Arthrobacter crystallopoietes: one gene and its partner. Each later gene encodes a partner of the first gene's protein in a complex. Links are inferred from orthologs where the notes say so. Each region holds a gene or a part of one and is shown on either strand. Other genes may lie near its edges.

Region 1 (14,390 bases):
TCCGCCACGGCATCGGCGTCCACCACGCCGGCATGCTGCCTAAGTACCGGCGGCTGGTCGAACAGCTGGCCCAGGCCGGCCTGCTGAAGGTCATCTGCGGTACGGACACGCTCGGCGTCGGCATCAACGTCCCCATCCGCACCGTCCTGATGACGGCGCTAAGCAAGTACGACGGCGTCCGTACCCGGCTGCTCAACGCGCGGGAATTCCACCAGATCGCCGGCCGCGCAGGACGGGCCGGGTATGACACGGCCGGCACCGTCGTCGTCCAGGCGCCGGAGCACGTGGTGGAAAACACCAAGGCGATGGCCAAGGCGGTGGCGAAGTTCGGTGATGACCAGAAGAAGCTGCGCCAGGTGGTCAAGAAGAAGCCACCGGCTGGCTTTGTCAGCTGGGGCGAGCCGACCTACCAGAAGCTGGTGGACGGCCAACCGGAGCCGCTGACCTCCAGCTTCACGGTGAGCCACTCGATGCTGCTGAACCTGCTGGAGCGGCCCGGGGATCCCTTTGCCGCGGCCAAACGATTGCTGACCGAGAACCACGAGACCCGGGCTTCACAGCTCAACCTGATCAAGCGCGCGCTGGGCATCTACCGCGAACTCGTGGCCTCCGGCCTGGTGGAACGCCTGCCGGAGCCGGACGAAGACGGCCGCCTGGTGCGGCTGAAGATCCATCTGCAGGCGAACTTCGCGCTGAACCAGCCGCTGTCCCCGTTCGCGGTAGCCAGCCTGGAACTGCTGGATCCGGAGAGCGGCAGCTACTCCCTCGATGTCGTTTCCTCAATCGAGGCGATCCTGGAGCAGCCCCGGCAGGTGCTCTCCGCCCAGGAGAAGAAGGCCCGCGGCGAAGCTGTTGCCGCCATGAAGGCAGACGGCATCGAGTACGACCAGCGCATGGCCATGCTGGAGGAAGTCACCTACCCGCAACCGCTGGCCGAGCTGTTGTTCCAGTCCTTCGACGTGTACCGGAAGAGCGCCCCCTGGCTGGGCGACTTCGAGCTTGCGCCCAAGTCGGTGATCCGGGACATGTACGAACGGGCGATGAACTTCAGCGAATACGTGCAGTTCTACTCACTGGCACGCTCCGAAGGGATCCTGCTGCGCTACCTCACGGACGGGTACAAGGCGTTGCGCCAGACGGTGCCGACCGAGGCCCTGCGCGAAGACCTGGAAGACATCATCGCCTGGCTCGGCGAACTGGTGCGCCAGGTGGACTCGAGCCTGCTGGACGAATGGGAGGAGCTGACCTCCGGCGCCGGAGCCGCGGATCTGGCGGCGGAACATGCCAGCGAGTCCGTCCTGACCAAGGCGCCGCCGAAGCTCACGGACAACGTGCGCGCGTTCCGCGTGATGGTCCGCAACGAACTCTTCCGCCGGGTGGAGCTCTTCGAAGCAGAAAACGAAGCGGCCCTGGGGGAACTGGACGCGGACAGCGGCTGGGATGCGGACCGGTGGGCGGACGCGATGGACGCCTACTTCGACGCACATGATGACCTTGGCATCGGGCCGGACGCCCGTGGCCCCAAGTACCTGATCATCGAAGAGGCTCCCGCGGAGTGGAAGGTCCGGCAGATCTTCGACGACCCGGCCGGGGACCACGACTGGGGCATTAACGCCGTCGTCAATCTTGCCGAATCCAACGAACTGGGCACGGCAGCGGTGCGGATTACCGCCGTGGGCCCGCTCTGATTAAGATGCCAGTTATGACCAGTATCCGGCGTGCCCGCGAATCCGACGTTCCCGTAATCCTCGAGCTCATCCGTGAGCTTGCCGTCTACGAAAAGGAACCGGACGCGGTCAAGACCACCGAGAAGCAGCTGCAGCAGGCCCTCTTCGGCGAAAACCCGTCCGTGTTCGCCCACATCGCCGAGGACGACGGCGGCGTGCAGGGTTTTGCGCTGTGGTTCCGCAATTTCTCCACCTGGGAGGGCGTCCACGGCATCTACCTGGAGGACCTGTACGTTCGCCCGGAGTCGCGCGGCGCGGGACACGGAAAGGCGCTGCTGCGCACCCTGGCGCAGCACGCCGTCGAGAACGGTTATGCCCGGGTGGAATGGGCGGTACTGAACTGGAACGAGCCGTCCATCAACTTCTACCGCAGCCTGGGCGCGCTGCCGCAGGATGAGTGGTCCACCTTCCGCCTGACTGGCCCGGCGCTGCGCGAATTCGGCTCCGCAGTTCCGGCCCGGACGGCATAATGCACGACGGCGCAGCCCACCGGATCGCCGCCTCGCACGTCATGCACGGGGCCAGGACGGTGGAACACTGGTTCACCGTTCCGCTGGCCCACGGTGACGCGGACGGCCCCAGTATCGAGATCTTTGCCCGGGAATACACGTCCCTGGAGCACAGCGACGAGGCAGTGGAATCTTTGCCCTGGCTGCTGTTCCTGCAGGGCGGACCCGGCGGCCGCGGCAACCGGGTGACCTCCCTGGGCGGCTGGATGAAAGAAGCCGCGCGGCACTTCCGCATTCTGATGCTGGACCAGCGCGGAACCGGGCTGTCCACTCCCCTGTCGCGCCAGAGCCTGCCGCTGCAGGGCGATGCGGCGGCACAGGCGGCTTATCTGGCCCACTTCCGGGCGGACTCTATTGTGGCGGATGCCGAACTCATCCGGCAGGAGCTGGCCGGTGCGCCCTGGAGCATCTTTGGCCAGAGCTACGGCGGTTTCTGCGCCCTGAGCTACCTTTCCTTGGCGCCCGCGGGACTGCGCGAAGTTCTGATCACCGGCGGCCTGGCACCGTTGACCGGCCACCCGGACCGGGTATACCAGGCCACCTTCAAGCGGGTCGAGGCACGGAACGTCGAATACTTCGCCCGCTACCCGGAGGACCGCCAACGGGTCACCCGGATAGCGCGCCACCTGGAACAGGTGCCGGAATTCCTGCCCACCGGCGAGCGGCTGAGCGTGCGCCGCTTCCAGATGCTCGGCTCCTTCCTGGGCGGCAATACCCGGGTGGATGCCCTGCACTACCTGCTGGAAGATGCCTTCACCACCACGCCGGACGGCCCGCGGCTGACCGATAGCTTCCTCGAACAAATAAGCCACCAGGTCAGCCGGGCCGCCAATCCGCTCTACGCGCTGCTGCACGAATCCATCTACGCACAGCACGAGGCCACCGCCTGGTCGGCGTGGCGGGTCCTCGAGCAGTATCCGCAGTTCAGCCCGGAGGCGGAGCATCCGCTGCTCACAGGCGAAATGGTCTACCCGTGGTACTTCGAAGAGGACCCGGCGCTGGTGCCGCTGCAGGAGGTGGCGGGGCAACTGGCCGCCAAGAGCGACTGGCCCGCGCTCTACGACCTGGAACAGCTGGCCGCCAACACAGTGCCGGCCGCAGCTGCTGTGTATGCCGAGGACATCTACGTTGACCGCGACCTGTCGCTGGAAACCGCCGACCGGGTCAGGGGCCTGCAGGTCTGGGAGACCGCCGATTTCTATCATGACGGCATTTCGGACGACGGCGAGGCCATCTTCCGCCGCCTGCTCACCATGTGCCGTAGCCAGGACGGCGCCGTCGAATAATCCCCTGAGGCTCGCCAGGCGGAACAACGGTGGCGCGTCCTACCCCCGGTGCTGGCTCCCGCGGTTCCGCGCGGCCTCCACGACGGCGAAGACCAGGACGACGGCGGCCGCCAGTGCCGCCGCCAGGTTCAGCCCGGCGAAGCCAAAGAACGCAAGCGCTACCCCGGAGAGTGCGGCGCCCAATGCGCCCGCGGCTCCCATGCAGGTATCGGACACGCCCTGCACCAGCACCCGGTCCTCGTCGGAGACTGATTCCGTCAGCAAGGTGGAGCCGGCGATGGTGGCAGCAGACCAGCCGACGCCGAGGACAGCCAGTTCGACGCCCACCCATAGCTGGTCGCCGTGCCCGATCCCGGCCAGCCCGACGGCGGCCAGCAGCACCAGCTGGGCGATCATGATCATCCGAGGCCTGCCCAACCTGTCGGTGAGCAGGCCGATCGCCGGCGACAGTGCGTACATGCCTGCGATGTGCAGGGAGATGGTGAATCCGATGAGCGCCAGCGTATCGGCCTCGCTGTGGTGCAGGCCGGAGGCATGGTCGAGCTCTTGCAGATGGACGGGAGTCATGGACATCACGGCGACCATGACCAGGTGGGCCCCGACGACCGTGACCAGGCCCAGCTGGGCCATCGGCGACCGGCGGACCGCGGCCAGGCCGGCGCCCAGCGAACCGCCGCGGAGCTTTCGGTGCAAGGCGGAGTCCGGCGCGGCCGCAGATGCAGGTGCAGGTGCAGGTGTGCCACGATGTGCGGTGGGAGATGCGGCGGCCGGGGCAGAGCCGGCGGCCACGCTCCGGGCCACGAGCAGCGGATCCGGACGCAACCCGAGAAACAGCAGAGTTGCGCCGATGGCCAGCCCTGCCATGGAAAACAGGAACGGACCGGACGTCTCCGGCAGCGACAGCGCCAAGGCCAGTTCGGCCCCGGGCTTGATCAGGTTTGGTCCTGCCACCGCTCCGATGGTGATGGACCAGACCACGAAGGACAGGTCGCGCCCCCGGTGCTCCGGCCGGGCCAGATCGACGGCCGCAAACCGCGCCTGCAGGTTGACTGCAGCGCCGACGCCGAGCAAGGCGGAGCCAGCCAGCACCAGCAGGTAGGAACGCAGAATCGGCGCCAACACCATGAGTGCGGCGCCCAGCAGGGCCAGCAGCAGGCCGGAGATCAGCGCCCGCCGCCGGCCGCACCGAGCCGCCAGGCCGGCCAGCGGCAGTGCGACCAGGGCACCGGCCAGGGACAGGGCCATGGTGGACGTACCGGCTAGTTCTTCGTTGCCGGAAAGCTCCACGGCAAGAAGCGAACCGATCGCCAGCGCGGCCCCGTTGCCAACGCCGCTGAACAATTGGGCGAGGGCAAGGGTTAAAACAGTACGGCGCTGGATGCGTCCAAGCCGTGCTTGGGCATCCAGCGCCGCGTCGACAGGAAAACTCACACTGCGAGCATAACGCCGCTGAGCGTCTAGTGGTTTTCGTTTGTCGGCAGGCTACTTTTCGTTGAGCTTGTCTTCCTCGCGCTCCTCGCGGCGGCTGGCTTCCAGATCCGCCTTCAGTTCAGCGTCGATCTTTGCGGCCTTGCCTGCCGGGCTCAGCAGGCTGGCTACGGTGGCCACCACGATCGTGCCCAGGATGACGGCCAGAGACAACTCGGTGGAGATCTCGGGGATCCAGTCGATATGCTGGCCGCCGTTGATGAACGGCAGTTCGTTGACATGCAGGGCGTGGAAGATCAACTTCACGCCGATGAAGGCCAGGATGACCGAAAGGCCGTGCTTGAGGTAGACCAGTCGGTCCATCAGCCCGCCCAGCAGGAAGTACAGCTGGCGAAGGCCCATCAGTGCAAAAATGTTGGCGGTAAAGACAATGAACGCGCTCTGGGTCAGGCCGAAAATCGCAGGGATGGAATCCACGGCGAAGAGCAGGTCCGTCATGCCGATGGTGATGAATACCATGACCATAGGAGTGAAAACGCGCTTGCCGTCGACCGTTGTGCGCAGTTTGTTGCCGTCAAAGTTCTCGCTCACCGGCAGTTTGCGAGTCAGCTTGGCGATGAGACCGCTTTCGGCGCCTTCTTCTTCGTCTTCACCGGAATCTGTGGCCTGCTTCCAAGCGGTCCAGAGCAGGAACGCGCCGAAGAGGTAAAAGACCCAGCTGAAGTTCTCGATGACCGTAGCTCCGAGCAGAATGAAGATTCCGCGCAGCACCAGAGCGATGATGATGCCGAACATCAGCACTTCTTGCTGGTACTTCCTGGGCACCGAGAACCTGGCCATGATGATGATGAAGACAAACAGGTTATCGATGCTGAGGCTGTATTCGGTCACCCAGCCTGCGACGAATTCCTGTCCATAGTCGGAGCCTGCTTGCCAGAACATCAGGCCGGCAAAGACGAGGGCGAGCGTCACATAGAAGCCGACCCACAGGCCGGCCTCTTTCATAGACGGTTCATGCGGACGTTTGACCACGTACAGCAGGTCGAAGAGCAAAATGAGACCCAGGACCACGAGCGATATGGTCTGGAACTGGGCAGACAACTGGTCTGACACGGATGGCCTTTCGAAAGCAGCGCATTGCGCCGATTGGAGATACGGGACATTTGCCGCAAGTCTCTCCGCCGCCCTTGTGTCGGGTACGGCCACTGCGCCCGGCCGGGCTTCGCTGCCCCGCGTGTTGACGTCCGCAGTGTTTGGGATACTCCCCTACGCCTCATCGAGTGTACCCGATTGACCGCTCCGGGTCAGGCGTGACCGGCCGCACGCATCTGCCGGAGATCCTTCTTCAGGTCCGCAATCTCATCGCGCAAGCGGCCGGCCAACTCGAACTGCAGTTCGGCTGCTGCCGCATGCATCTGTGCGGTCATCTCTTCGATCAGGGAGGTAAGGTCTTCGGCTGGTACCGCGGCAAGACCGTCCTTGCGGATCTTTTCCTTCGGCTTAGCGGCCGAGTATCCGCGCTTGCCCTTGCCGTAATCAAACTCACCCAAAAGCTCCGCGGTATCGGCGTCCTCGCGGGCCAATTGGTCGGTAATGTCCGCAATCCGTTTGCGCAGCGGCTGCGGGTCCACCCCGTGTTTCTTGTTGTAGGCCTGCTGGATTTCGCGGCGCCGGTTGGTCTCCTCGATGGCGTGCGCCATGGAATCGGTGATCCGGTCCGCGTACATGTGGACCTCGCCCGATACGTTACGGGCCGCACGGCCGATTGTCTGGATCAGCGACGTGCTGCTGCGCAGGAACCCTTCCTTGTCTGCATCGAGGATGCTGACAAGGGAGACTTCGGGCAGGTCCAGGCCTTCACGCAGCAAGTTGATCCCGACCAGTACGTCGAAGGTGCCCGTCCGCAGTTCGCGCAGGAGCTCCACCCGGCGCAGGGTATCGACATCCGAGTGCAGGTACTGGACTTTGACGCCGTGGTCCATGAGGTATTCGGTCAGGTCCTCGGCCATCCGTTTGGTCAGCGTGGTGACCAGGACGCGCTCGTTCTTCTCCACCCGGATGTTGATCTCGCCCAGCAGGTCATCAATCTGGCCCTTGGTCGGCTTCACCACGACCTCCGGGTCGATCAGTCCGGTGGGACGGATGATCTGCTGGACGTACCCGTCGGCCTTGCCCAGTTCGTATTTGCCCGGCGTGGCCGAAAGGTAGACGGTCTGGCCGATCCGCTCGAGGAATTCATCCCATTTCAGCGGCCGGTTGTCCATGGCCGAGGGCAGCCGGAACCCGTGGTCCACCAGCGTGCGCTTACGTGACATATCGCCTTCGTACATGGCGCCGATTTGGGGAACCGTCACGTGGGACTCATCGATCACCAGCATGAAGTCGTCGGGGAAGTAGTCCAGCAGGCAGTGCGGTGCGGTTCCGGCACCGCGGCCATCGATGTGCCGGGAGTAGTTTTCAATGCCGTTGCAGAAGCCCATCTGCTGCATCATCTCGAGGTCGTAGGTGGTGCGCATGCGCAGCCGCTGGGCTTCCACGAGTTTGTTCTGGGATTCCAGGACCTGCAGCCGGGCCGCCAGCTCATCCTCGATCTCCTTGATCGCCCGGCTCATCCGTTCCGGTCCGGCCACGTAGTGCGAGGCAGGAAAAACATACATTTCGGTTTCCTCGCGGATAACCTCGCCGGTCAGGGGATGCAGCGTATAGATATTCTCGATTTCGTCCCCGAAAAATTCGATGCGCAGGGCCTGTTCCTCATACATCGGAATGATTTCCACCGTATCTCCGCGCACCCGGAAGGTGCCCCGGTGGAAGTCCATGTCATTTCGCGCATACTGCATCGACACGAATCTGCGCAGCAGCTCATCACGGTCCATCTGTTCGCCCCGGCGGAGCGTGACCATGCCTGCCACGTATTCCTCGGGCGTGCCGAGACCGTAGATGCAGGAGACCGTGGCAACGACGACGACGTCGCGCCGGGTCAGCAAGGCGTTTGTCGCCGAATGCCGGAGACGTTCGACCTCCTCGTTGACGGAGGAGTCCTTTTCGATGAAGGTGTCCGTCTGCGGCACATACGCTTCCGGCTGGTAGTAGTCGTAGTAGGAGACGAAGTACTCCACCGCGTTGTTCGGCAGCAGTTCCCGGAACTCGTTCGCCAGCTGTGCTGCCAGCGTCTTGTTCTGCACCATGACAAGCGTGGGCCGCTGCACCTGTTCGATCAGCCATGCCGTCGTGGCGCTCTTACCGGTGCCCGTCGCACCCAGCAGGACGATGTCCTTCTCCCCGGCCTGGATCCGCTCGGTGAGTTCCTTAATGGCTCCAGGCTGGTCACCTGCTGGTTTGTAATCACTGATTACTTCGAAAGGAGCTACAACTCGGTTGATGTCCTGCGCAAGACTCATGGGATTAACGGTAGCCCCAATTGCGGCCAGCGTGGGTCCGCGATTGCTCCCGGCGGACAACACCGGGCCAGAACCTGCGTTGTCCGCCGCTGCCGCTGTTCCGGCGAGGAGAATTTGCCAAAAATGGTTGGCCTCGGCGCGCTGCCGGTGGATACTGTGAGCTAACAGCGACGTCAATCGAACCGAACAGAAGATGAGGATCTGCAAAGATCACTGATCTGGATGGAGAGACAGTGCCAACGGATGAACGATCGCCTGAGCCGGAGCCGGGTCAGAGGCCCGGCCAGGACGACGCAAACCCCCAGCAGAACGCAGCGTCTGAGCCCGTAGAGGAAAAATACGCGGCCCCGACAACGGATACCCCTGAAGGCAGGAAAACCATCCGGAACGCCATCGGGGCGTCGGCGATGGGTAACGCCACCGAGTGGTTCGACTACGGCATCTATGCGGTAGCCATCACGTACATTACCGCCAACTTCTTCCCCACAGAAGGCGGGCTTGGCACTGCCCTCGCACTGGCTACCTTCGCCATCTCGTTCCTCGTCCGTCCCTTGGGCGGGCTGATTTGGGGCCCGCTCGGCGACAGGCTTGGCCGCAAGGCCATTCTGGCCCTGACCATCATCTTGATGGCCGGTGCCACCTTTGCCATCGGCCTGCTGCCCACTTATGAAATGATCGGCGTCTGGGCCCCCATCCTGCTGATCCTCCTCCGCATGGTGCAAGGGTTCTCCACCGGCGGCGAATACGGCGGTGCGGCCACCTTCATGGCCGAATATTCGCCGGATAAGAAGCGCGGTTTCTTCGGCAGCTTCCTGGAATTCGGCACCTTGTTCGGCTTCATCCTCGGCACGGCCCTGGTGCTGTTCTTCCAGATCGTGCTGGGCGAGCAGGCGATGACCGAGTGGGGCTGGCGCCTACCGTTCCTGGTGGCGGGTCCCATGGGCCTGATCGGCCTCTACCTGCGTACCAAGCTCGAAGATACGCCGGTCTTCCGCGACCTTGAGGACCATCATCAGGAAGAGCCGAACGCGAAGACCGAACTGCGCGATCTGGTCGTGAAGTACTGGAAGCCGCTGCTGACCATGGGCGGACTGGTCGTGGCGCTGAATGTCACGAACTATACGCTACTGAGCTATATGCCCACCTACCTGCAGACCGAAATCAACCTCTCCGCTAACAACGCCTTGACACTGCTCCTGCTGGGCCAGCTGGCCATGATGATTGTCATTCCGTTTGCCGGCAGGCTATCCGACAGGGTCGGCCGAAAGCCAATGTGGTGGGCTTCCCTGCTGGGCCTCTTTGTAGCCGCCATACCGATGTACCTGCTCATGCGGATCAACTTCAGCACCGCCCTGATCGGCTTTGCCGTGCTGGGTCTGCTGTACGTACTTCAGCTGGCGACGATTTCCGCGACGTTCCCGGCCATGTTCCCCACGCAGGTGCGGTATGCCGGTTTCGCCATTACCTACAACGTGTCAACGGCGCTCTTCGGCGGCACGGCGCCGCTGGTGAACGATCTGCTGATTCAAGCTACCGGTGACACGCTGGTTCCCGCCTACTACATGATGGTGGCCTGCGTCGTCGGAGCCGTTGCGCTGAAGTTCATCCCGGAAACAGCCGGTTGCTCCATCCGCGGAACGGAAATTCCCAGCGTCGAACGGGACCGGGCGGCAGCGGCCAGCTGACGGACTACGGCTGGGTAGCACGCGGGGCAGCGCTACCCAGCTGCGCTGTCCGGCCGCCACTGGACGCGGCGCATCCACTCCTGCATCCCGGGTTCCGCTACGTCGGCTAGCCAACGTTCCTTATCCTTCGCGTAGCGGCCTATTGAGCCGTCCCCAGCGTGCAGCTCGGCCAGCCGTTCCTTTTCCGCCAAGTACTCCTGTGCCATTTGCGGGTTGTCGCGCAGCCAGTCACGGAAGCCGAGCGCGAACCGCCAGCCCGGGGATCCTGCCACCCGAACATGGACGTTTGCGCTCCGCCCCGGATCCGCATTGCCATGCAGCCGCTTTTCCCAGTCGTCCGGGTCCGGGTGCGATGGCTTGGGGACGTCGCGCCATAATCCTCGACGGCGGGGGAAGCCAGCCGACGCCAAGCTGCCTGCAACGGCGTCGGCTTCTTCTAACGAACGCACGCTGACCTGCAGATCGATGATGTCCTTCGCCGGCAACCCCGGAACAGCCGTGGAACCGATGTGGTCCACCGCCAGAATCCGTTCATCCGCCGACCTGATCCGGTTCGCCAGCCGCGTCGCCTGCTGCGGCCAGTCCACGCGGGGTTCGACCAGGACGGGCCCGCCGCTGGGTGCTGCCACCCGGGCCGCCGCAAGGTTCGCCGCGAAGGGTTCGAGCCGCTCATCCCACAGGCGGTCCACCCGCGCCAAAATGGCTTCCTGCGATTCCACGTTTTCCAGTATGACGTCGGCCGCGGCCAGCCGCTCGGCATGCGTTGCCTGTGCGGCAATGCGTGCCCTCGCGTCGGCCTCTGTCATGCCGCGGTCACAGACCATGCGCCGGATCCGGACTTCTTCGGGCGCATCCACCACGAGGACCAGGTGGAACCGTGACCCTTGCCCGGTTTCCATCAGCAGCGGGATGTCCTGAACGACGATCCGTTCCGGCTCGGCCTCTGCAACCAGTTGCGCCGAACGTGCGCGGACCAGGGGGTGGATGATGGCGTTCAGCTGTTCGCGTTTCGCGTGATCCCCGAAAACCGCAGCGCCGAGCGCCGGACGGTCCAGTCCGCCGTCGTCGGTCAGAATCTCTGTCCCGAACGCCGCCACAACGGCCTGCAGGCCGGGCGTTCCCGGTTCGACGACTTCGCGAGCCAGCACGTCGGCATCGATCAGTAGCGCGCCGCGTTCACGCAGCCGCCGCGCTACCAGGGATTTACCCGCGGCAATGCCGCCTGTTAGACCGACCTTAAGCACAGCATCAGTCTAGCCAGACGGCAGCCCTCCCCCACCAACCATCTCCCTCAGGCTCAAACAGGCCTCCGCCCGGCGCGGGCGCTGGTGGGAGGGCGCAGGATGGCTGCCGCCGTACTAGGCTGGTTGGGTGCATCCAGCCTCCCAGTCCACGGTTACCAGCTATACGACCATTGCTGGCGAACACCGGCACGAAATCGAGATCAAGCGCTCCCGCTTCATCACGGTACTTCGCCGCGTCGAGACCGAGGGAGCCGCGCGGGACCTTGTCGCCGACCTGCGCAAGGAGTTCCATGATGCCCGGCACCATTGTTCTGCGTTCGTCCTGGGTCCGGATCGCGACGTGCAACGTTCCAATGACGACGGCGAACCCTCCGGTACCGCCGGCCTCCCGATGCTGGAGGCTCTGACCAAACGCGAGACAGCGCCCGGGGTGACGGACCTGAGCGACGTTGCGGCCGTCGTCGTACGCTATTTCGGCGGAATCCTGCTGGGCGCCGGCGGTCTGGTGCGCGCCTACTCGGAGTCGGTGTCGCAGGCCGTGGCCTCGGCTCGATTGGTGCCGCGGCGGCGCATGCAGCTGTATGCCGTCGCTGCGGAACACGCCCAAGCCGGCCGGCTCGAGAACGAGCTGCGTGCCGCAGGTGTCACCGTGCTCGGCAGCGACTATGGGGCGGCCGGGGTCGCTATCAACGTGGCCCTTGCGGATGAACCTGAGGTGCTGGCCCGCTTCCATGAGCAGCTTGCTTCGCTCACCGCGGGCGGAGAACCGGCCGTGCCGCGCGGCACCGAGTGGGTGGATCTTGCCTGAATTGAACCTGGCGCTCTTGCGCCGCTGGCCCGACGTGGAAGCGGAGAACCTCTACGCGGCGGATGCGGCCGACCGGCTGCTGCTCGATACGGCGGCCCCGCTGCTGGCCAGGTTGCAGGGCAACGAGATCGCCGTGGTCAACGACCATTACGGTGCGCTGACTCTGTCCTTGGCCGCCGCAGGCTTCACCGGGCTGCGAGTCCATCAGGATCCGCTCTCTGCCGAACAGGCGTTGGAGAACAACGCCCGCGCGCTAGAGCTCGACGGCTTTACCCACCACTCTATGGGCCCGGAGCTGTTTACGGGCACCCGGCTGGTGCTGATGCAGCTGCCGCGGTCACTGGATGCCCTTGAGGAAGCGGCAGCTTTCATCGCCGCCGCTGCGGGGCCCGACGTGACCGTGCTCGCCGGCGGGCGCGACAAACACATGTCCCCCGCCATGAACCAGGTGCTGGGAACGGCATTCTCGTCGGTGAGCGCCGGGCGTGGCCGGCAGAAGGCCCGGGTACTGACAGCCACCGTGCCCCGCGACGACGTCCGCATCCGTTTCCCGCTCCAGGAAGAGTACGACGTCGGGCTGCCGGCTCCGTTGCGGATTGTCGCCTTCGGCGCTACGTTCGGTGGGGCCAAGCTCGATATGGGTACCCGGTTCCTGCTACCGGCACTTGCCGGTGCCCGCGCTGCCCGGCGGGCCGTAGATCTGGGGTGCGGCAACGGGACGATTGCAGCGTACCTCGCACTCTTGCGGCCGGACCTGGCTGTCCTGGCCACGGACCAGTCCGCGTCCGCCGTCGCCTCGGCCCGGGCAACCGCGGAGGCAAACGGCCTCAGCGCGCGGGTGACCGTCCAACGGGACGATGCCCTGTCCGCGCTGCCAGACTCCACCGAGGAACTCATTGTGCTCAATCCCCCGTTCCACATCGGGAACGCGGTGCATGCCGGCATCGCCCTGAAGCTGTTCGCCGATGCCGGCCGAGTACTCGCTCCCGGCGGCGAGCTGTGGACGGTGTGGAACAGCCATCTCGCATACAAGCAGGCCCTGAACCGGCTCGTCGGGACGACCCGCGAGGTCGCCCGCAACCCGAAATTCACTGTCACGGTCAGCATCCGCCGGCCCTAGGATCGTCCCGCGCAGACAAAAGAACCCCCGTCCGAGGACGGGGGTTCTTTTGTCTGCTTACCCGTGAGGGCAGGCGGAATTAGTTGCCGGTGAGCTTCTCGCGCAGTGCGGCGAGGGCCTCATCCGAAGCGAGCGTTCCGCCACCGGTGCTGGCGGTCTCAGTCTGAGCGGGCTCAGATGAGTAGCTGGTTGCAGCGGATTCGCCGGTCTCGGAAGTAGCCTGGGTGTCTTCCTGCAGGTGCTGGGCAACCTGCTTCTTGTGCGATTCCCAACGGGCCTGGGCGTCAGCGTACTGCTGCTCCCAAGCGGCGCGCTGGGTCTCGTAACCCTCGAGCCACTCGTTGGACTCCGGATCGAAGCCCTCCGGGTACTTGTAGTTGCCCTCTTCGTCGTACTCGGCAGCCATACCGTACAGGGCCGGGTCGAACTCGGTACCCTCCGGGTCAACGCCCTCGTTGGCCTGCTTGAGGCTGAGGGAGATGCGGCGGCGCTCGAGGTCGATGTCGATGACCTTGACGAACAGCTCGTCGCCAACGGAGACAACCTGCTCGGCCAGCTCAACGTGGCGGACGGCCAGCTCGGAGATGTGGACCAGGCCTTCGATGCCGTCTTCGACGCGGACGAACGCACCGAACGGAACCAGCTTGGTGACCTTACCCGGAACAACCTGCCCAAGGGCGTGGGTGCGGGCGAAGGTCTGCCACGGATCTTCCTGCGTAGCCTTCAGCGACAGGGAGACACGCTCGCGGTCCAGGTCGACTTCCAGAACCTCGACGGTGACTTCCTGGCCAACTTCGACAACCTCGGACGGGTGGTCGATGTGCTTCCAGGACAGCTCGGAGACGTGTACCAGACCGTCGACGCCGCCCAGGTCCACGAATGCACCGAAGTTGACGATGGAGGAAACGACGCCGGGACGAACCTGGCCCTTTTCCAGCTTGTTGAGGAAGGTGGAGCGGACCTCGGACTGGGTCTGCTCGAGCCATGCACGGCGGGAGAGCACAACGTTGTTGCGGTTCTTGTCCAGCTCGATGATTTTGGCTTCGATCTTCTGGCCGATGTACGGAGCCAGGTCGCGCACACGGCGCATCTCGACGAGGGAAGCGGGCAGGAAGCCGCGCAGGCCGATGTCGAGGATAAGACCACCCTTGACGACCTCGATGACGGTACCGGTAACGACAC
Region 2 (14,501 bases), 1.6 Mb from region 1 along the record:
GGACCGCTGGCCCGCGAGGTCATCGGCAAGGTCAGCGAGGACGACTACACCAATGACTCGCTGCGCTATTTCCGGGCCAAGGAGGTCCACATCGATGGCATCCCCGTCACGGCCTGGCGGCTGTCCTATGTCGGGGAGCTCGGCTGGGAGCTGTACACCTCGGCCGAATACGGGCTGAAGCTGTGGGATCTGCTCTTCGAAGCCGGCCAGGAGTACGGCATCATCGCCGCCGGCCGCGGTGCCTTCAACAGCCTCCGGCTGGAAAAGGGCTACCGGCTCTGGGGCACCGATGTCACTCCCGAGCACAGCCCGTATGAAGCCGGACTCGGGTTCTCGGTCTTCAAGGACAAGACGGACTTCGTGGGCTACGAAGCGTTGGCCGCCCGCCGCGCCGAGCCTGCCTCCCGGGAACTGAAGTGCCTGACGGTCGACGACGGCACGTCCGTGGTGCTGGGCAAGGAACCGGTGTTCGTCGACGGCGAGCCCGCGGGTTACGTCACCAGCGCGGCCTACGGCTACACCGTTGGCCGGCCGATCGCGTACGCCTGGCTGCCGGCAGGCCTGGCGGAGGGCGATTCCGTGGAGATCGGTTACTTCGGCCGGAAGGTCGCCGCGACCATCGCTGCCGAGCCGCTGGTGGATCCGAAGATGGAACGGCTGCGCGGGTAGCAGGTGACGGACCACTGACCGGCTAGCGCCGCAACGGACAGCAGCGGCCCCGCTCCAGTTGGAAGGAGCGGGGCCGCTGCGCTGTGCTTGATGCTTGCTGCGTTTAGCTGCGTTTAGTCTGCGACGTTTTCGTCGTCGTCGGCAGCGGCCAGCTGCCCGCAGGCGCCGTCGATCTCCTTGCCGCGGGTGTCGCGCAGCGTCGTCGGGATGCCGGCGGCGATCAACCGGTTGATGAACTCGGTCTCCACCGCCTTTTCCGACGAGGTCCAGATGGAACCGGGCGTCGGGTTCAGCGGAATCGGGTTCACATGCACCCAGCCGCGGCCGCGCTTGTTCAGCTTCTTGGCCAGCAGATCCGCACGCCACGCGTGGTCATTCATGTCCTTGATCAGCGCGTACTCGATGCTGACGCGGCGGCCGGTCACTGCGTAGTAGTTGTAGGCAGCATCCAGCGCCTCGTCGACCTTCCACCGGCTGTTGACCGGAATCAGCTCGTCGCGCAGTTCGTCGTCCGGCGCGTGCAGGCTCAGCGCGAAGGTCACCGGGATGTCCTCGGCCGCGAGCTTGTTGATCGCCGGCACCAGACCCACGGTGGAGACGGTGATGTTGCGGGCGGACATGCCCAGGCCTTCGGGCGCCTCGGCTGCCATGCGGTGCACCGCTGCCATCACGCGCTTGTAGTTGGCCAGCGGTTCGCCCATGCCCATGAAGACAATGTTGGTGACGCGCTCGGCGTCGTGCCCGCCGTCCTTGCGCTTGCCGCCCAGCGCGCCTTCGGCGATCACCCGGTTGGCCTGGACAATCTGGTCCAGGATCTCCGCGGTGGACATGTTTCGCGTCAGCCCGGCCTGGCCGGTGGCGCAGAACGGGCAGTTCATGCCGCAGCCGCACTGGCTGGAGACGCACAGCGTGATCCGGCCCGGGTAGCGCATCAGCACCGACTCGACCAGCGAGCCGTCGAACAGCCGCCACAGGAACTTGATGGTGTCGCCGTTGTCCGTCTTGAGCTGCTTGACCTTGGTCAGCAGCGTCGGGAACATCTCGGCCACCAGTTCTTCGCGGCCGTCCTTGGGCAGGTCGCTCATGGCTTCCGGGTCCGTGGTGAAGTGCTGGAAGTAGTGCGTGGAGAGCTGCTTGGCGCGGAACGCGGGCAGGCCCATTTCCTTGAGCTTGGCCTGCCGCTCGGCGAGGGTCAGATCAGCCAGGTGTGTCGGCGGCTGCTTCACACGCGGCGACTTGAACTGCAGCAGCGGTCGGCCGTCGCTGGTGACAGCGGGCTCGGCACCTTCTACAGCAGGACGGACCTGTGGCCGGGAAGACGTGGCGGTGGGGGAAGAATTCAAAACAGACATCTACACCATTCTCCCATGCCGATGCAAATGAGTCGGACGGCCTGCCTTTACGGTTTGAGCAGCACCTTGATCGCGCGGCGTTCGTCCATGGCCTTGTACGCTTCGGCCGCGTCGTCGAGGGGCATTTCGACGTCGAAAACCCTGCCCGGGTTGATCTTGCCGGCAAGCACGTCTTCCAGCAGCTCGGGCAGGTAGACACGCGTGGACGCAGCACCGCCTGCCACCGAGATGTTCTTGGCAAACAGCACGCCGATGGGCAGTTCCGCTCCGCCTGCCGGAACGCCGACAAAGCCCACGCTGCCGCCGGGGCGCGTGGACCGCAGCGCCTGGTCCATCGATTCCTTGGTCCCCACGCATTCGAGCACCGAATCCGCGGCCACCCCGCCCAGCAGCGAACGCACCGCTTCCGCCCCGGCCTTTCCCCGCTCCTCGACGATGTCGGTGGCGCCGAACTCCTTGGCCAGCGCCTGCCGCTCCGCATGCCGGGACATCATGATGATCCGCTCCGCCCCGAGTCGTTTCGCCGCCAGCACCCCACACAGCCCCACGGCCCCATCGCCAACAACGACGACGGAACGGCCCGGCCCTGCCGCCGCGCTCACCGCCGCATGGTGCCCCGTTCCCATGACATCGGAGAGCGCCAGCAGGTTGGCGGTCAATTCTGCATCCGGCCGGTCCACGCCGGGCACCTTCACCAGCGTTGCCTCGGCCCGCGGCACGCGCACGGCCTCGCCCTGGCCGCCGTCAACGTGGAAACCGTGCTCGTCAATGCTGCCCCAGGAGGCCCGGTGGTCACACGCCACCGTAATGCCGTTGCGGCACTGCGGGCACTCGCCGCAGTTGCCCACCCACGGCGCGACCACGAAGTCACCCGGAACCAGGGCCGTCACGGCATCCCCGACGCTCTCGACCACACCGACGAATTCGTGGCCGATGGCGCGCGGCTCTGCCGTCTCGCGGACACCCCGGTAGGGCCAGAGATCCGAGCCGCAGACACAAGACGCGGTCACTTTGACCACCACGTCCGGGGGAAGCCGCACGTTGGGATAGGGCCGCTCTTCCACCCGGATGTCGCGGGGTCCGTGGATGATGGTGGCGCGCATGTGCTCTCCTTGCGTCGGGAACGGCTGTTTCCAGCCTAGCCAGCCCCCCGGACCGCAGGAAGTCATGCTGCGTAACGGCCGGCGATTTCGGCGCGTCCGCCCCAGGCAACAGGTTAAAAAGTACGACGGCGGCGCTGTCACCTTCGCGATGAAGGTGACAGCGCCGCCGTCGTTAGCTTGAACTTTCCGCTTGCGCGGACGAACCCTTAGAGGTTCGAGGGTTCCTCGTGCTCGGGGTAGACCTCGCGCAGCAGGTGGGCGGTCTCGGACGGCGTCTTGCCGACCTTGACGCCTGCGGCCTCGAGGGCCTCCTTCTTGGCCTGGGCGGTACCGGCGGAACCGGAAACGATGGCGCCGGCGTGGCCCATGGTCTTGCCCTCGGGCGCGGTGAAGCCTGCCACGTAGCCGACAACCGGCTTGGTGACGTTGTTCTTGATGAACTCGGCCGCACGCTCTTCGGCGTCGCCGCCGATCTCGCCGATCATCACGATGGCCTTGGTGTCGGGGTCAGCCTCGAACGCGGCCAGGGCGTCGATGTGCGTGGTGCCGATGACCGGGTCGCCGCCGATGCCGATGGCGGTGGAGAAGCCCAGGTCGCGCAGTTCGTACATCATCTGGTAGGTCAGCGTGCCGGACTTGGAGACCAGGCCCACGCCGCCCTTGCCGGTGATGTTCGCCGGGGTAATGCCCACGAGGGACTCGCCCGGCGTGATGATGCCGGGGCAGTTCGGGCCGATGATGCGGGTGATCTGATTGCCGTCGGCGTCCTTCTTGGACTGTGCCAGTGCCCAGAACTCTGCGGAGTCCTGGACCGGAACACCTTCGGTGATGACGACGACGAGGCCGATTTCGGCTTCGATGGCCTCGACCACGGCGTCCTTGGTGAAGGCCGGCGGAACGAAGACGATCGAGACGTCAGCGCCGGTCTCGGCGATGGCTTCCTTGACCGAACCGTAGACGGGCAGTTCGAGCTGCGCGCCGCGCTGGTCCTTGTGCTGAACCGTGGTGCCGGCCTTGCGGGCGTTCACGCCACCGACAACGTTGGTGCCGGCGTGGAGCATACGGGCGGTGTGCTTGGAGCCCTCGCCGCCGGTGATGCCCTGGACGATGACCTTGGAGTCCTTGTTAATGAAGATAGACATGTTCTTTTTCCTCGATCCTCAGGCGTTCGCCAGTTCGGCGGCCTTGTCGGCGCCTTCGTCCATACCGACTGCCAGGGTGACCAGCGGGTGGTTCGCGTCCCGGAGGATACGGCGGCCTTCCTCGACGCTGTTGCCGTCCAGACGGACAACCAGCGGCTTGGTGGCCTTCTCGCCCAGGATCTCCAGGGCCTTGACGATGCCGTTTGCGACGGCGTCACACGCGGTGATGCCACCGAAGACGTTGACGAACACGCTCTTGACCTGCGCGTCGTTCAGGATGATGTCCAGACCGTTGGCCATGACCTCGGCCGAAGCGCCGCCGCCGATGTCCAGGAAGTTGGCGGGCTTGACGTTGCCGTGGTTTTCGCCGGCGTAGGCGACGACGTCCAGCGTGGACATAACCAGTCCGGCGCCGTTGCCGATGATGCCGACCTGGCCATCGAGCTTGACGTAGTTCAGGTCCAGTTCCTTGGCCTTGGCCTCGAGCGGATCCGCGGCGTCCTTGTCTTCGAGCTCAGCGTGCTCCGGGTGGCGGAAAGCAGCGTTCTCGTCGATGGAGACCTTGCCGTCGAGGGCCACGATGTCGCCGGCGCCGGTCTTGACCAGCGGGTTGACCTCGACCAGGGTGGCGTCTTCCTTGATGAAGACATCCCAGAGCTTGACGATGGTCTCGGCGACCTTGCCGCGCAGTTCCTCGGCGAAGCCGGCTGCGGCGACGATCTCGTCGGCCTTGGCCTGGTCGATTCCGACGGCGGGGTCAACGGCGATCTTGGCCAGAGCGTCGGGGCGCTCGACAGCCAGCTGCTCGATCTCCATGCCGCCTTCCACCGAGCACATGGCCAGGTAGTTGCGGTTGGCCCGGTCCAGCAGGACGGAGAAGTAGTACTCCTCGGCGATGTCCGCACCCTGGGCGATCATGACCTTGTTGACCGTGTGGCCCTTGATGTCCATGCCGAGGATGTTGGTGGCGTATTCGAACGCTTCATCCGGAGTCTTTGCGACCTTGACGCCGCCGGCTTTACCGCGGCCGCCAACCTTTACCTGAGCCTTGACGACAACAACGCCGCCAATCTTTTCGGCTGCTGCTTTGGCTTCTTCTGGAGTGTAGGCAACGATTCCTGCAAGCACGGGTACAGCATGTGCCTCAAAGAGATCGCGCGCCTGGTATTCATACAGGTCCACGGGTTGTGTCCTTCTACGTCGAAGTCGTTTCTGACTCGGAGCGCGGATCTGCGTCACTTCGTGCCTGCGTAGGCGGACATTTTTTCGGTGCAAATCCGTTCGCGCTCCAAGGGGAACTTTAGTCCCTTGGCGTGCGACGCCTGTCCTAGAGTACCGCTTTAGTGATCAAGGGCACAGTTCTATGGTTTGTAGAAAAGTAACCCCTTGCGGTACTTTGTGACGCGCCGCTCACGGCCCCGCGGGCCGGGCTCATTCTTGGGCTACTGCTTGGCCTGGCGGCTTTCATCCGGGGTGCCGGCAGAGGCATCCGCGGAGGCGTCGGCGTGGCTTTCGGAGCCGGCCGGCACCAGCACGGGACTCCCGTCCTTGATGACGGTCTGGTTCAGCAGCGGAATGCGCAGTCCGGCACGGTCCAGATCGCCCTTCAGGCGTGCGCGCATGGCCCGTGCCACGCCCCACTGTTCCAGCGGCTTGGTCCGGATGGCGAGGCGGATGACCACGGATTCGCCGGTGAGCGCCTCGACGCCCCAGATCTCCGGATCGTCCAGGATGAGCCGCCGGTAGTCCGGGTCCGCACGCAGGTCCTTGGCCGAGCTCAGAATCAGGTCGCTGACCTTTTCGACGTCGGCATCATAGGGAACCGGGATATCCAGCACGGCGCGAGCCCAACCCTGCGAGGAGTTGCCCACCCGCAGGATTTCGCCGTTGCGCACGTGCCAGAGCGTACCGTCCACGGCACGTACCTGCGTGACGCGCAATCCAACCGATTCCACCGTGCCCGAGGCTTCGCCCAGGTCCACCACGTCGCCGATGCCGTACTGGTCCTCGGCCACCATGAACAACCCGGAGAGGTAGTCCTTGACCAGGGTCTGGGCACCAAAACCAATCGCAACACCGGCGATACCGGCACTGGCCAGCAGCGGCCCGAGGTCGAACCCGAGTTCGGTCATGACCATCAGGATCGTCATGACACCAATGACCACTGTGGCGATGGAGCGCAGCACCGAGCCGATGGTCTGTGCCCGCTGGGCCCGGCGCACGGCCGCGATCGGCGAATCCTGCATCAGCCAGTAGCGCGGGTCCTTGATGTTTTTGCCGATGGCGTCGGCGTCGAGTTTCTCGAGCTTCGCCGTCTCGCCATTGGCAATCTTCGTCGACATCCGGCGAATGACAATCCGCACCAGCAGGTTCAGCAGGAACCCGCCGATCAGAATCACCGCGACGCGCAGCGGTTTATCCATCCAAAATCCCAGAGTGCCCAGCTGGGCTACATCCACATCCGCCACATTCAAATCCATACGAAAAACGCTATGTTGTTATGCCAGCGTGACCAAATGCGGATCGCCGCCACGGCGTCTTCTGCGCTGTGCCGCCGGGTTCCGGCGCGGGGGACATCCCGCGCCGGCGGGACATCGTCCCTAGTCCGACTTGGTCAGCGGCGCGTAACGCAGCAGCAGGCGCTTCTCTCCGATGTCGAACTTGACCTTCGCCACAGTCTTGTCCCCGGCGCCTTCAAGCGAGAGGACGGTCCCGTTTCCAAAGCTGGTGTGGTTGACCCTGTCGCCCACGGTCAGCGCGATGACCTCCTTCTGCGGCTGGACGCGCCCTGCCCGCACGGCGGCGGGCGCCATGGAACGTGCCGAACCGGGCAGCGAGGAAACATCCTGGTTTCCGCCGGCACCGGCACCCCAGTGGGAACCGCTGTACCGGCTGGAGCCGAAGCTGCCGGAGGAGGTGAACGCCGGGCGCTTGCTGCCTTCACGCTTCCAGTCGATGAGCTCCGGCGGGACTTCCTCGATGAACTGGCTTGCCGGGTTGTACTGGCTCTGGCCCCACAGGCTCCGCGATTCCGAGCGGGTCAAATAGAGCCGCTTGCGGGCACGGGTCAACCCCACATAAGCCAGCCGCCGTTCTTCGGCCAGCTCCTTCGGATCCGTCATGGACCGTTGGTGCGGGAACACGCCGTGCTCCATGCCGGTCAGGAACACCACCGGGAATTCCAGCCCCTTGGCTGTATGCAGGGTCATCAGGGTGACCACGCCCTGGTCCTTGGCCAGCTGCGCGCTTTCCTCATCCGGCGCATCCGGAATCTGGTCCGCATCCGCCACCAGCGCCACCTGCTCCAGGAAGCTGCCGAGCGTTCCGTCCTCATTGTCCCGTTCGTATTCACGCACGACGGCGACAAGTTCGGCCAAGTTTTCCACCCGGGATTCGTCCTGCGGATCATTGCTCTGCCGCAGCGCCGCCAGGTAGCCGGTCTGCTCCAGCACCGCTTCCAGCGCAGCCGAGGCCCCGGATCCATTGGCCACTTCGGTGAGGTCATCGATGAGCTTCACGAAGCCGGCCACCGCGTTGACGGAGCGGGTGGCCATGCCCGGCGCATCATGGGCTTTGCGCAGGGCTTCCATGAAGGACAGCCGGTCCCGCTCGGCGAGCGCAGCCACGGCGTACTCGGCCCGATCCCCGATGCCGCGTTTGGGCTCGTTCAGGATCCGACGCAGGTTGACCACGTCATCCGGGTTAACCAGCACCCGCAGGTAGGCCAGTGCGTCCTTGATTTCCTTGCGCTCATAGAAGCGTGTTCCGCCCACCACCTTGTACGGCAGGCCCACCCGGATCAGCAGATCTTCGATGGAACGGGACTGCGCGTTGGTCCGATAGAAGATGGCTACGTCCCCCGGGCGCAGGTTCTCGGCGTCCTGCAGCCGGTCGATCTCGTTGGCGATGAACCGGGCCTCGTCGTGCTCGTTTTCGCCGACGTAGCCAATGATCCGTTCGCCGTCCCCTTCCGCAGTCCAGAGCCTCTTGGCCGGGCGGTTGGGGTTGCGGGAGATCACCGCGTTGGCCGCCGTCAGGATGGTCTGCGTGGAGCGGTAGTTCTGTTCCAGCAAGATGGTCCGTGCGTTGGCGTAGTCCTTTTCGAACTCGACGATGTTGCGCACGTCGGCACCGCGGAAGGCGTAGATGGACTGGTCCGAGTCCCCCACCACGGTCAGTTCGCCGGGCGGGAAGTCCTGCTCCGTTTCGCCCGTTCCGCCGGTGAGTTCGCGGACCAATACATACTGGGCGTGGTTGGTGTCCTGGTACTCGTCCACCAGGACGTGCCGGAAGCGCCGCCGGTAGGAATCCGCCACCGCCGGGAAGGCCTGGAAGATGAAGACCACCTGGGCGATCAGGTCATCGAAGTCCATGGCGTTGGCCTGGCGCATCCGCTGTGTGTAGTCCTTGTAGACCTCAGCTACGGCCTGCTCGAACGGATCGGAGTAGTTAGCCGTCGCGGCGTAGGCTTCGTCGTCGATCAGCTCGTTCTTCAGCGCGGAGATCTTGTGCTGGATGGACTTCGGCGGAAAGCGCTTCGGATCCAGGTCCAAGCCCTTGGCCACCAGGGTGATCAGGCGCAGGGTGTCCGCCGAATCATAAATGGAGAAGTTCGAATTGAGCCCAACATTCTTGGCCTCCCGGCGCAGGATCCGCACGCAGGAGGAGTGGAACGTGGAAATCCACATGTTCTTCGCCCGGTCCCCCACCAGCGACTCGATCCGCTCACGCATTTCCGCGGCCGCCTTGTTGGTAAAGGTAATGGCCAGGATCTCTCCCGGGCGCGCACGCTTGGTGGCCAGCAGGTGGGCGATCCGGTGGCTGAGCACGCGGGTCTTCCCGGATCCGGCGCCGGCAATGATCAGCAGCGGCGAGCCGGCATGCTTGACTGCCTCTTCCTGCTGCGGGTTCAGCCCAGCCAGCAGTTCCTGCGCATCAGGCAAGGCAGGGGCAGGAGCATCGTAGGCAGGGTCAGTCAGAAAATCCATGGTTCTACCAGTCTATTAGCCACCGCTGACACTCGGTGCCGGATTCGCCCTCGGCCTAGCTCGAAGGTGCGTCGCCGCCCGGGGCCATAATGGAGATATGTCCAAGTCCCGCGCGCAGCGCCTCCGCAAGCACGGTCCCGCAGCAGCCGACGCCCGCACTGGTGACCCTTCCTCCACAAAGCCAGGATCCGGCGTCGTCAATCCGAGCACTGGCCGCACGCCGGCCAAGGCGGCAGGCAACGCCAACATGATCGTCATCGCCGGCGCGGTGGCCTCGGCGTTCCTGTTCGGGTACTCGTTCATCCTGATCATGCCGCAGTTCCAGCAGCTGACCGGCGGCCTCGCCATGCCGGACACGTTGGTCACCGGTTACAGCACCGAGTACGTGCAGGACGTGCGCACCGCCTTCGGCGAGGACGGCGCCGGCCAATACAACTACTGGCACAAAACCGCCGACACGATCTTCCCGCTGCTGTTCGGCTTCACCTGGCTGCTGCTGATCGGCCAGCAACTCAAACGCGGGCTGCTCCGCTGGCTCTGCTGGGCGCCCGTACTGCTGTATGTCATTGCCGACCTGGCCGAGAACTGGGTGCTGGACTCGATCATGAGCACGGATCCGGTAGGCGACGCATCGCTGGCCAGCTTCCTCACGGTCGCGAAATCCGTGCTGTTCGGCCTGAGCATCCTGGCTGCTCTTTACGCGGTTTTCCGCGGACCACGCCGGAAACAGAATGAAACAACGACGGCGGCAAAAGGGTAAGCTGGATAGGTCCGCGCCTCTGTAGCTCAGTTGGATAGAGCGACCCTCTCCTAAAGGGTAGGCCGTCGGTTCGATTCCGGCCAGGGGCACTCTCGCAAAACCACCGCTGGTGCCGTAGTTAAGCAGGAAAGCCGCCGTCTGCGCATCCCCCCACGGATGCGCAGCCGGCGGCTACCGCATTTGGTGCATCCCAAAGCATTTCAACTGCGAGAACCTCAAAAGAGAAGTTGCAGTCCCGGGCTTCTTCCCGTTCGCCGGAACTACTCGCGATCGCTGTTGTCCTACTTGGTTGACGGCACGCGCCCCTCCCCAGGGCCCCGCCCGCTCTTGGACCGTTCATTCCAAGAGTTGGCGCGATCATACGAACGCCTGCCGTCACTAACCATGTTTATCCATACGATGGACTAAATCAAGCCCAGTGGGTGAACAATTGATTAACCCGGGTCAATTTCGCGATATGTGACGTCAAATACACTTTATGACGTTTTTTTACGTCTCCAGCAAGAGTCCACGGGTCTTGGGTGAGAAGGCTTGGTCCAGCACCAGGCATGCTCCGCCGATGGCCCCCACCTGCTCGCCGAGGTCCGATCCCACCACTTCGAGCTGGTGGATGTCCTTCGCCACGAAGTGCTTCTGGATCTCCTCGCGCAGCGGCGGTAGGCCGACACCGGCAAGGCCATCCCAGAGCGGCCCGCCAAAGATGATCCGCTGGACGTCGAGCACGTTGGCCACCTGTGCCACGACGAACGCAAGATTCCGCGCCGCCCGGTTCACGATGGCCTGCGCTTCGGCGTTGCCCGCTCCGGCCATGCTGGTCAGCTCGAAAATAGCCGCAGTTGTCCCGTCCAGTCCCTGCTCGTCGTGGTTCTTGGGGAAGATCCCGGCTTCGATGCCCTGCCGGATGAGTGTCACGAAATTCAGGCTCATGCCGATGCAGTTCCGCCGGCCGCATTCGCACAGCGGCACTTCGTCCGGCACCGGGAAATGCCCGATCTCGCCGATGTTTCCGGAGGAACCGTGCTGCACCTCGTTCTGCAGCACCACACCGGCACCAAGTCCGGTGCCCAGGTAGATGAAGGCAAAGCTGGAGGGCGCGTCCCTATCGCTCGCCCAGAGCTCGGCAACTGCGGCCGCCGTCACGTCCTTGTCCAGCCACACCGGCAGATCGATCAATTCTTCCAGCGGTTCCCGCAGCGGCACCCTATCCCAGCCAGGCAGCATCGGCGGCGAAACCATCATGCCCTCGATGCCATCGATGGGCCCCGGCGCGGCAAGCCCCACGCCCAGGATCCGCTTGCGATCCAGCCGTGCGGTGGCAATCAGGGTCTCGACGGCGTCAGCCATTTGGGACACTATGCCGTCAGGTTCACCAACCCCCGGCATCCGGTGGTCCGTACTGGCCACAACCTCGCCGTGCAGGTTCAGGGCCACCACGGTCATGACGGCAGGATCCAGGTGGATGCCGATGGCAATGCGGCTGGACACCTCCAACTCCAGCACCGTCCGGGGTTTGCCCGGCCCGGAAACCGTCTTGCGGTCTTCCCGGACCAGGCCGTCGTCGACCAGGCGGCGCACTACATTGGAAATGGTCTGCGGCGACAGGCCCGTGCGCTCCACCAGCTCGACCCGGGCGATGCCTTCGGGTGCGCGGCGGATCGCATCCAGGATCACCGCCTGGTTGTAGCCGCCAAGACGGCCAAGATTACTACCGCGCTGCATTAATGAGCCCTGCTCCCCAAAACTCTGCTGTGACTTAGGTCAACCTATGACACTGTAACGAATGACGGACCGGATAGCACTGATAAAAAATACCGCGCGCCGCTCAGGGCACGGTGGGCCTTGCGGCTCAGGGCACGGCAGGCGTTTCGGTCGGTTCAGGCGTTTCAGTCGTTTCAGTGCGGAACTGCGTCCGGTACAGCTCTGCGTACCGCCCGCTGCGCGCCAGCAGTTCAAGGTGGCTGCCCCGTTCCACAATTTCGCCGCCCTCGACCACCAGGATCTGGTCCGCGGAACGGATGGTGGACAGCCGGTGCGCAATAACGACGGCGGTGCGCCCCTCGAGTGCCTCGGTCAAGGCAGCCTGTACCGCGGCTTCGTTGGTCGAATCCAGCGCGGCGGTTGCCTCGTCCAGGATGACCACCTGCGGATGGGCGATCAGCAGCCGAGCGATGGTCATCCGCTGGCGCTCACCGCCGGACAGCCGGTAGCCGCGCTCCCCCACCATGGTCTCCAGACCATCCGGCAGGGACCGGACCATCGGCTCGAGCCTAGCCCGGCGCAGCACGTCCCAGATCTCCTCGTCGGAAGCCTCCGGGCGGGCCAGCGTGAGGTTGCCCCGGATGGTGTCGTGGAACAGGTGTCCGTCCTGAGTCACCAGCCCGATGGTGGAGCGGATCGAATCGAAGCTCAGATCACGAAGGTCAACGCCGGAGAGTTCCACGGAGCCGGAGTCAACGTCGTACAACCTGGCCAGCAGGGAGGCGATGGTGGACTTGCCCGCACCGGAAGACCCCACAAGCGCCAGGGTCTGCCCCGGCTCCACCTTGAAGTTGATGCCGTGCAGGACTTCCTCGCCGCCGCGGGTGTCCAACGTGGCGACCTCTTCCAGCGACGCCAGCGAAACCTTGTCGGCTGACGGGTAGGCAAAACGGACGTCCTTGAACTCAACGGTGACCGGCCCCGGCGGGACGGCACCGGCGTCGGGCTTTTCCTTGATCAGCGGATCCAGGTCCAGCACCTCGAAGACCCGCTCAAAGCTGACTAGGGCGCTGGCGATCTCCACGCGCGCATTGGCCAGCGCGGTCAACGGCGCGTATAGCCGGGTCAACAGCAGCGCCAGCACCACCACGTCCCCCGGATCGAGCCGGCCGATGATGGCGTAGAACCCGCCGAGACCGTAAACCAGTGCCAGCGCCAGCGCAGAGACCAGGGTCAGTGCGGTCACGAAGGTCCACTGCAGTACCGCGGATTTGATGCCGATGTTGCGCACCCGCTCGGCCCGGACCTTGAACTCCCGAGACTCCGCCTCGGGCCGGCCGAAAAGCTTGACCAACGTGGCGCCGGGGGCGGAAAAACGCTCCGTCATCTGCGTGCTCATCGCTGAGTTGTGGTTGGCGGCCTCGCGGCGCATCTCCGCCAAGCGCGACCCCATCTGCCTGGCCGGCAGCAGGAAAATCGGCAGCATGACCAGCGCCAGCAGCGTCACCTGCCAGGACGTATTGAGCATGACAATCAGCGTCAGCACCAGGGCCACAAAATTACTGACGACGCCGGAAAGTGTGCCGGCGAAGGCGCGCTGGGCACCGATCACGTCGTTGTTCAGTCGGCTGACCAGCGCCCCGGTGCGTGTGCGGGTGAAGAACGCAATCGGCATTTTCTGCACATGGTCGAACACCGCCGTGCGCAGGTCCAGGATGACGTCTTCGCCCAGGCCGGAGGAAACCCAACGGGTCACCATGCTCAGCGCCGCGTCCGCAATCGCGACGATGGCGATAATGACGGCCAGCCAGACGATCGTCTCAATACTTGTCTTCGCCACAATCGCGTCGATCACCTGGCCGGCGAGAACCGGCGTCGCAACCGCCAAAGCGGCCGAGATGATGGACACGATGACAAAGAAGATCAGCTTGCCCTTGTAGGGCGCTGCGAACGCCAGGGTACGTTTGACGGTCTTCTTGGAGAACCCGTGCTTGGCCTTGTCCGACATGGAAAGCCGGTACAGCGAACTCCACGCCGCCCCTTCCATGGACATGCTGACTCCTTTTGAAACTGGGAACGAATGTACTAATACAGCCTAGGTCTTATTCCGGCGCGAGCTCGCGTTGCACCAGCGGCAACACCTCGGTTCCGAGCAGCTCGATGGATTCCAGGACGGTTTTCTGCGGCACGGAGGACAGGTCCATCTGCAGGATGTGCCGGTCGTGCTGCATGTACTGGTGGGTCAGCACCAGCTTCTCGGCCACCTCCTCAGGGTTCCCCACGTAGATGCCGCCGGACCGCGCCGCCTGCATGTTGTAGCTGACGCGGCTGGGCTTGGAGAACCCGCGCTCGGCCGCAATCCGGGTGAGCGAGTCCAGCCAATGGGGATAGAACTTGTCCGCCGCATCCTCCCGCGCCACCAGGCCGGTGCTGCTGACCCCCACTTTCAGACGTCCGACGTCGTGCCCCGCCTTTGCGGCTTCGGTGCGGTAGAGCTGTGCGTGCTGTGCGAAGCTGTGGACGGTGCCGCCCAGCAACGCATAGATGACGTTCTTGCCCAGCGTGGCAGCGCGGCCTGTCGACGCGGGCGTGCCGCCGGTGGCGATCCAGATATCCAGCTGGCCAGCGCCGGGTTTGCCGGTCCGTTTGCCGGTGGGAAGGCCGGACGGCCTGGGCAGGATTCTGGCGTTGTCGAGCGCGGGCCGGAACTTTCCGCTCCAAGTGACCTCTTCCTGCTCGTCCAGCTGGAGCAGCAGAGCGATTTTCTCCTCGTACAGCTCGTCGTAGTC

What was found.
Region 2: the proteins of uvrB (region 1) and pcrA are in contact, whole or in part, in a crystal structure (PDB 7EGT), measured with the Thermus thermophilus proteins. The link is inferred for Arthrobacter crystallopoietes from one-to-one orthologs. Residues at the interface, in WP_096411307.1 of Thermus thermophilus: Glu23, Leu25, Arg26, Asp27, Gly28, Glu29, Arg30, Phe31, Arg55, Glu326, Asp327, Phe328, Glu379, Ser382, Gln383, His398, Gly400, Arg401; in WP_096412145.1 of Thermus thermophilus: His654, Arg656, Phe657, Gln666, Asp668, Glu669, Lys680, Arg681, Leu682, Ser683, Lys685, Tyr686, Ala687.

What each region holds. Positions count from the first base shown.
Region 1 is NZ_CP018863.1:3,911,070-3,925,459, reverse strand. The notes cover bases 5,804-8,704. They hold uvrB (excinuclease ABC subunit UvrB), read right to left. Parts: upstream 8,352-8,704; coding sequence 6,255-8,351; downstream 5,804-6,254. Other genes in these bases: AC20117_RS18050 (TerC family protein), read right to left, coding at 5,804-6,063. In the rest of the region: AC20117_RS18070 (DEAD/DEAH box helicase), read left to right, coding at 1-1,688; AC20117_RS18065 (GNAT family N-acetyltransferase), read left to right, coding at 1,703-2,197; AC20117_RS18060 (alpha/beta fold hydrolase), read left to right, coding at 2,197-3,522; AC20117_RS18055 (MFS transporter), read right to left, coding at 3,562-4,953; more of AC20117_RS18050, read right to left, coding at 5,005-5,803; AC20117_RS18040 (MFS transporter), read left to right, coding at 8,759-10,036; coaE (dephospho-CoA kinase), read right to left, coding at 10,069-11,280; AC20117_RS18030 (YigZ family protein), read left to right, coding at 11,408-12,088; AC20117_RS18025 (class I SAM-dependent methyltransferase), read left to right, coding at 12,081-13,208; rpsA (30S ribosomal protein S1), read right to left, coding at 13,288-14,390. UniProt on the Escherichia coli protein: The UvrABC repair system catalyzes the recognition and processing of DNA lesions. A damage recognition complex composed of 2 UvrA and 2 UvrB subunits scans DNA for abnormalities.
Region 2 is NZ_CP018863.1:2,310,392-2,324,892, reverse strand. What follows is about bases 6,561-9,572. They hold pcrA (DNA helicase PcrA), read right to left. Parts: upstream 9,255-9,572; coding sequence 6,867-9,254; downstream 6,561-6,866. Other genes in these bases: AC20117_RS10845 (hypothetical protein), read left to right, coding at 9,352-9,572; AC20117_RS10855 (mechanosensitive ion channel family protein), read right to left, coding at 6,561-6,746. Also shown: AC20117_RS10880 (GcvT family protein), read left to right, coding at 1-669; dual-specificity RNA methyltransferase RlmN, read right to left, coding at 783-2,021; AC20117_RS10870 (zinc-dependent alcohol dehydrogenase family protein), read right to left, coding at 2,069-3,124; sucD (succinate--CoA ligase subunit alpha), read right to left, coding at 3,331-4,266; sucC (ADP-forming succinate--CoA ligase subunit beta), read right to left, coding at 4,285-5,448; more of AC20117_RS10855, read right to left, coding at 5,709-6,560; more of AC20117_RS10845, read left to right, coding at 9,573-10,014; AC20117_RS10835 (ROK family transcriptional regulator), read right to left, coding at 10,504-11,733; AC20117_RS10830 (ABC transporter ATP-binding protein), read right to left, coding at 11,861-13,765; AC20117_RS10825 (LLM class flavin-dependent oxidoreductase), read right to left, coding at 13,815-14,501. UniProt on the Escherichia coli protein: A helicase with DNA-dependent ATPase activity. Unwinds DNA duplexes with 3'-5' polarity. Translocates on single-stranded DNA with 3'-5' polarity. Initiates unwinding more efficiently from a nicked substrate than double-stranded DNA.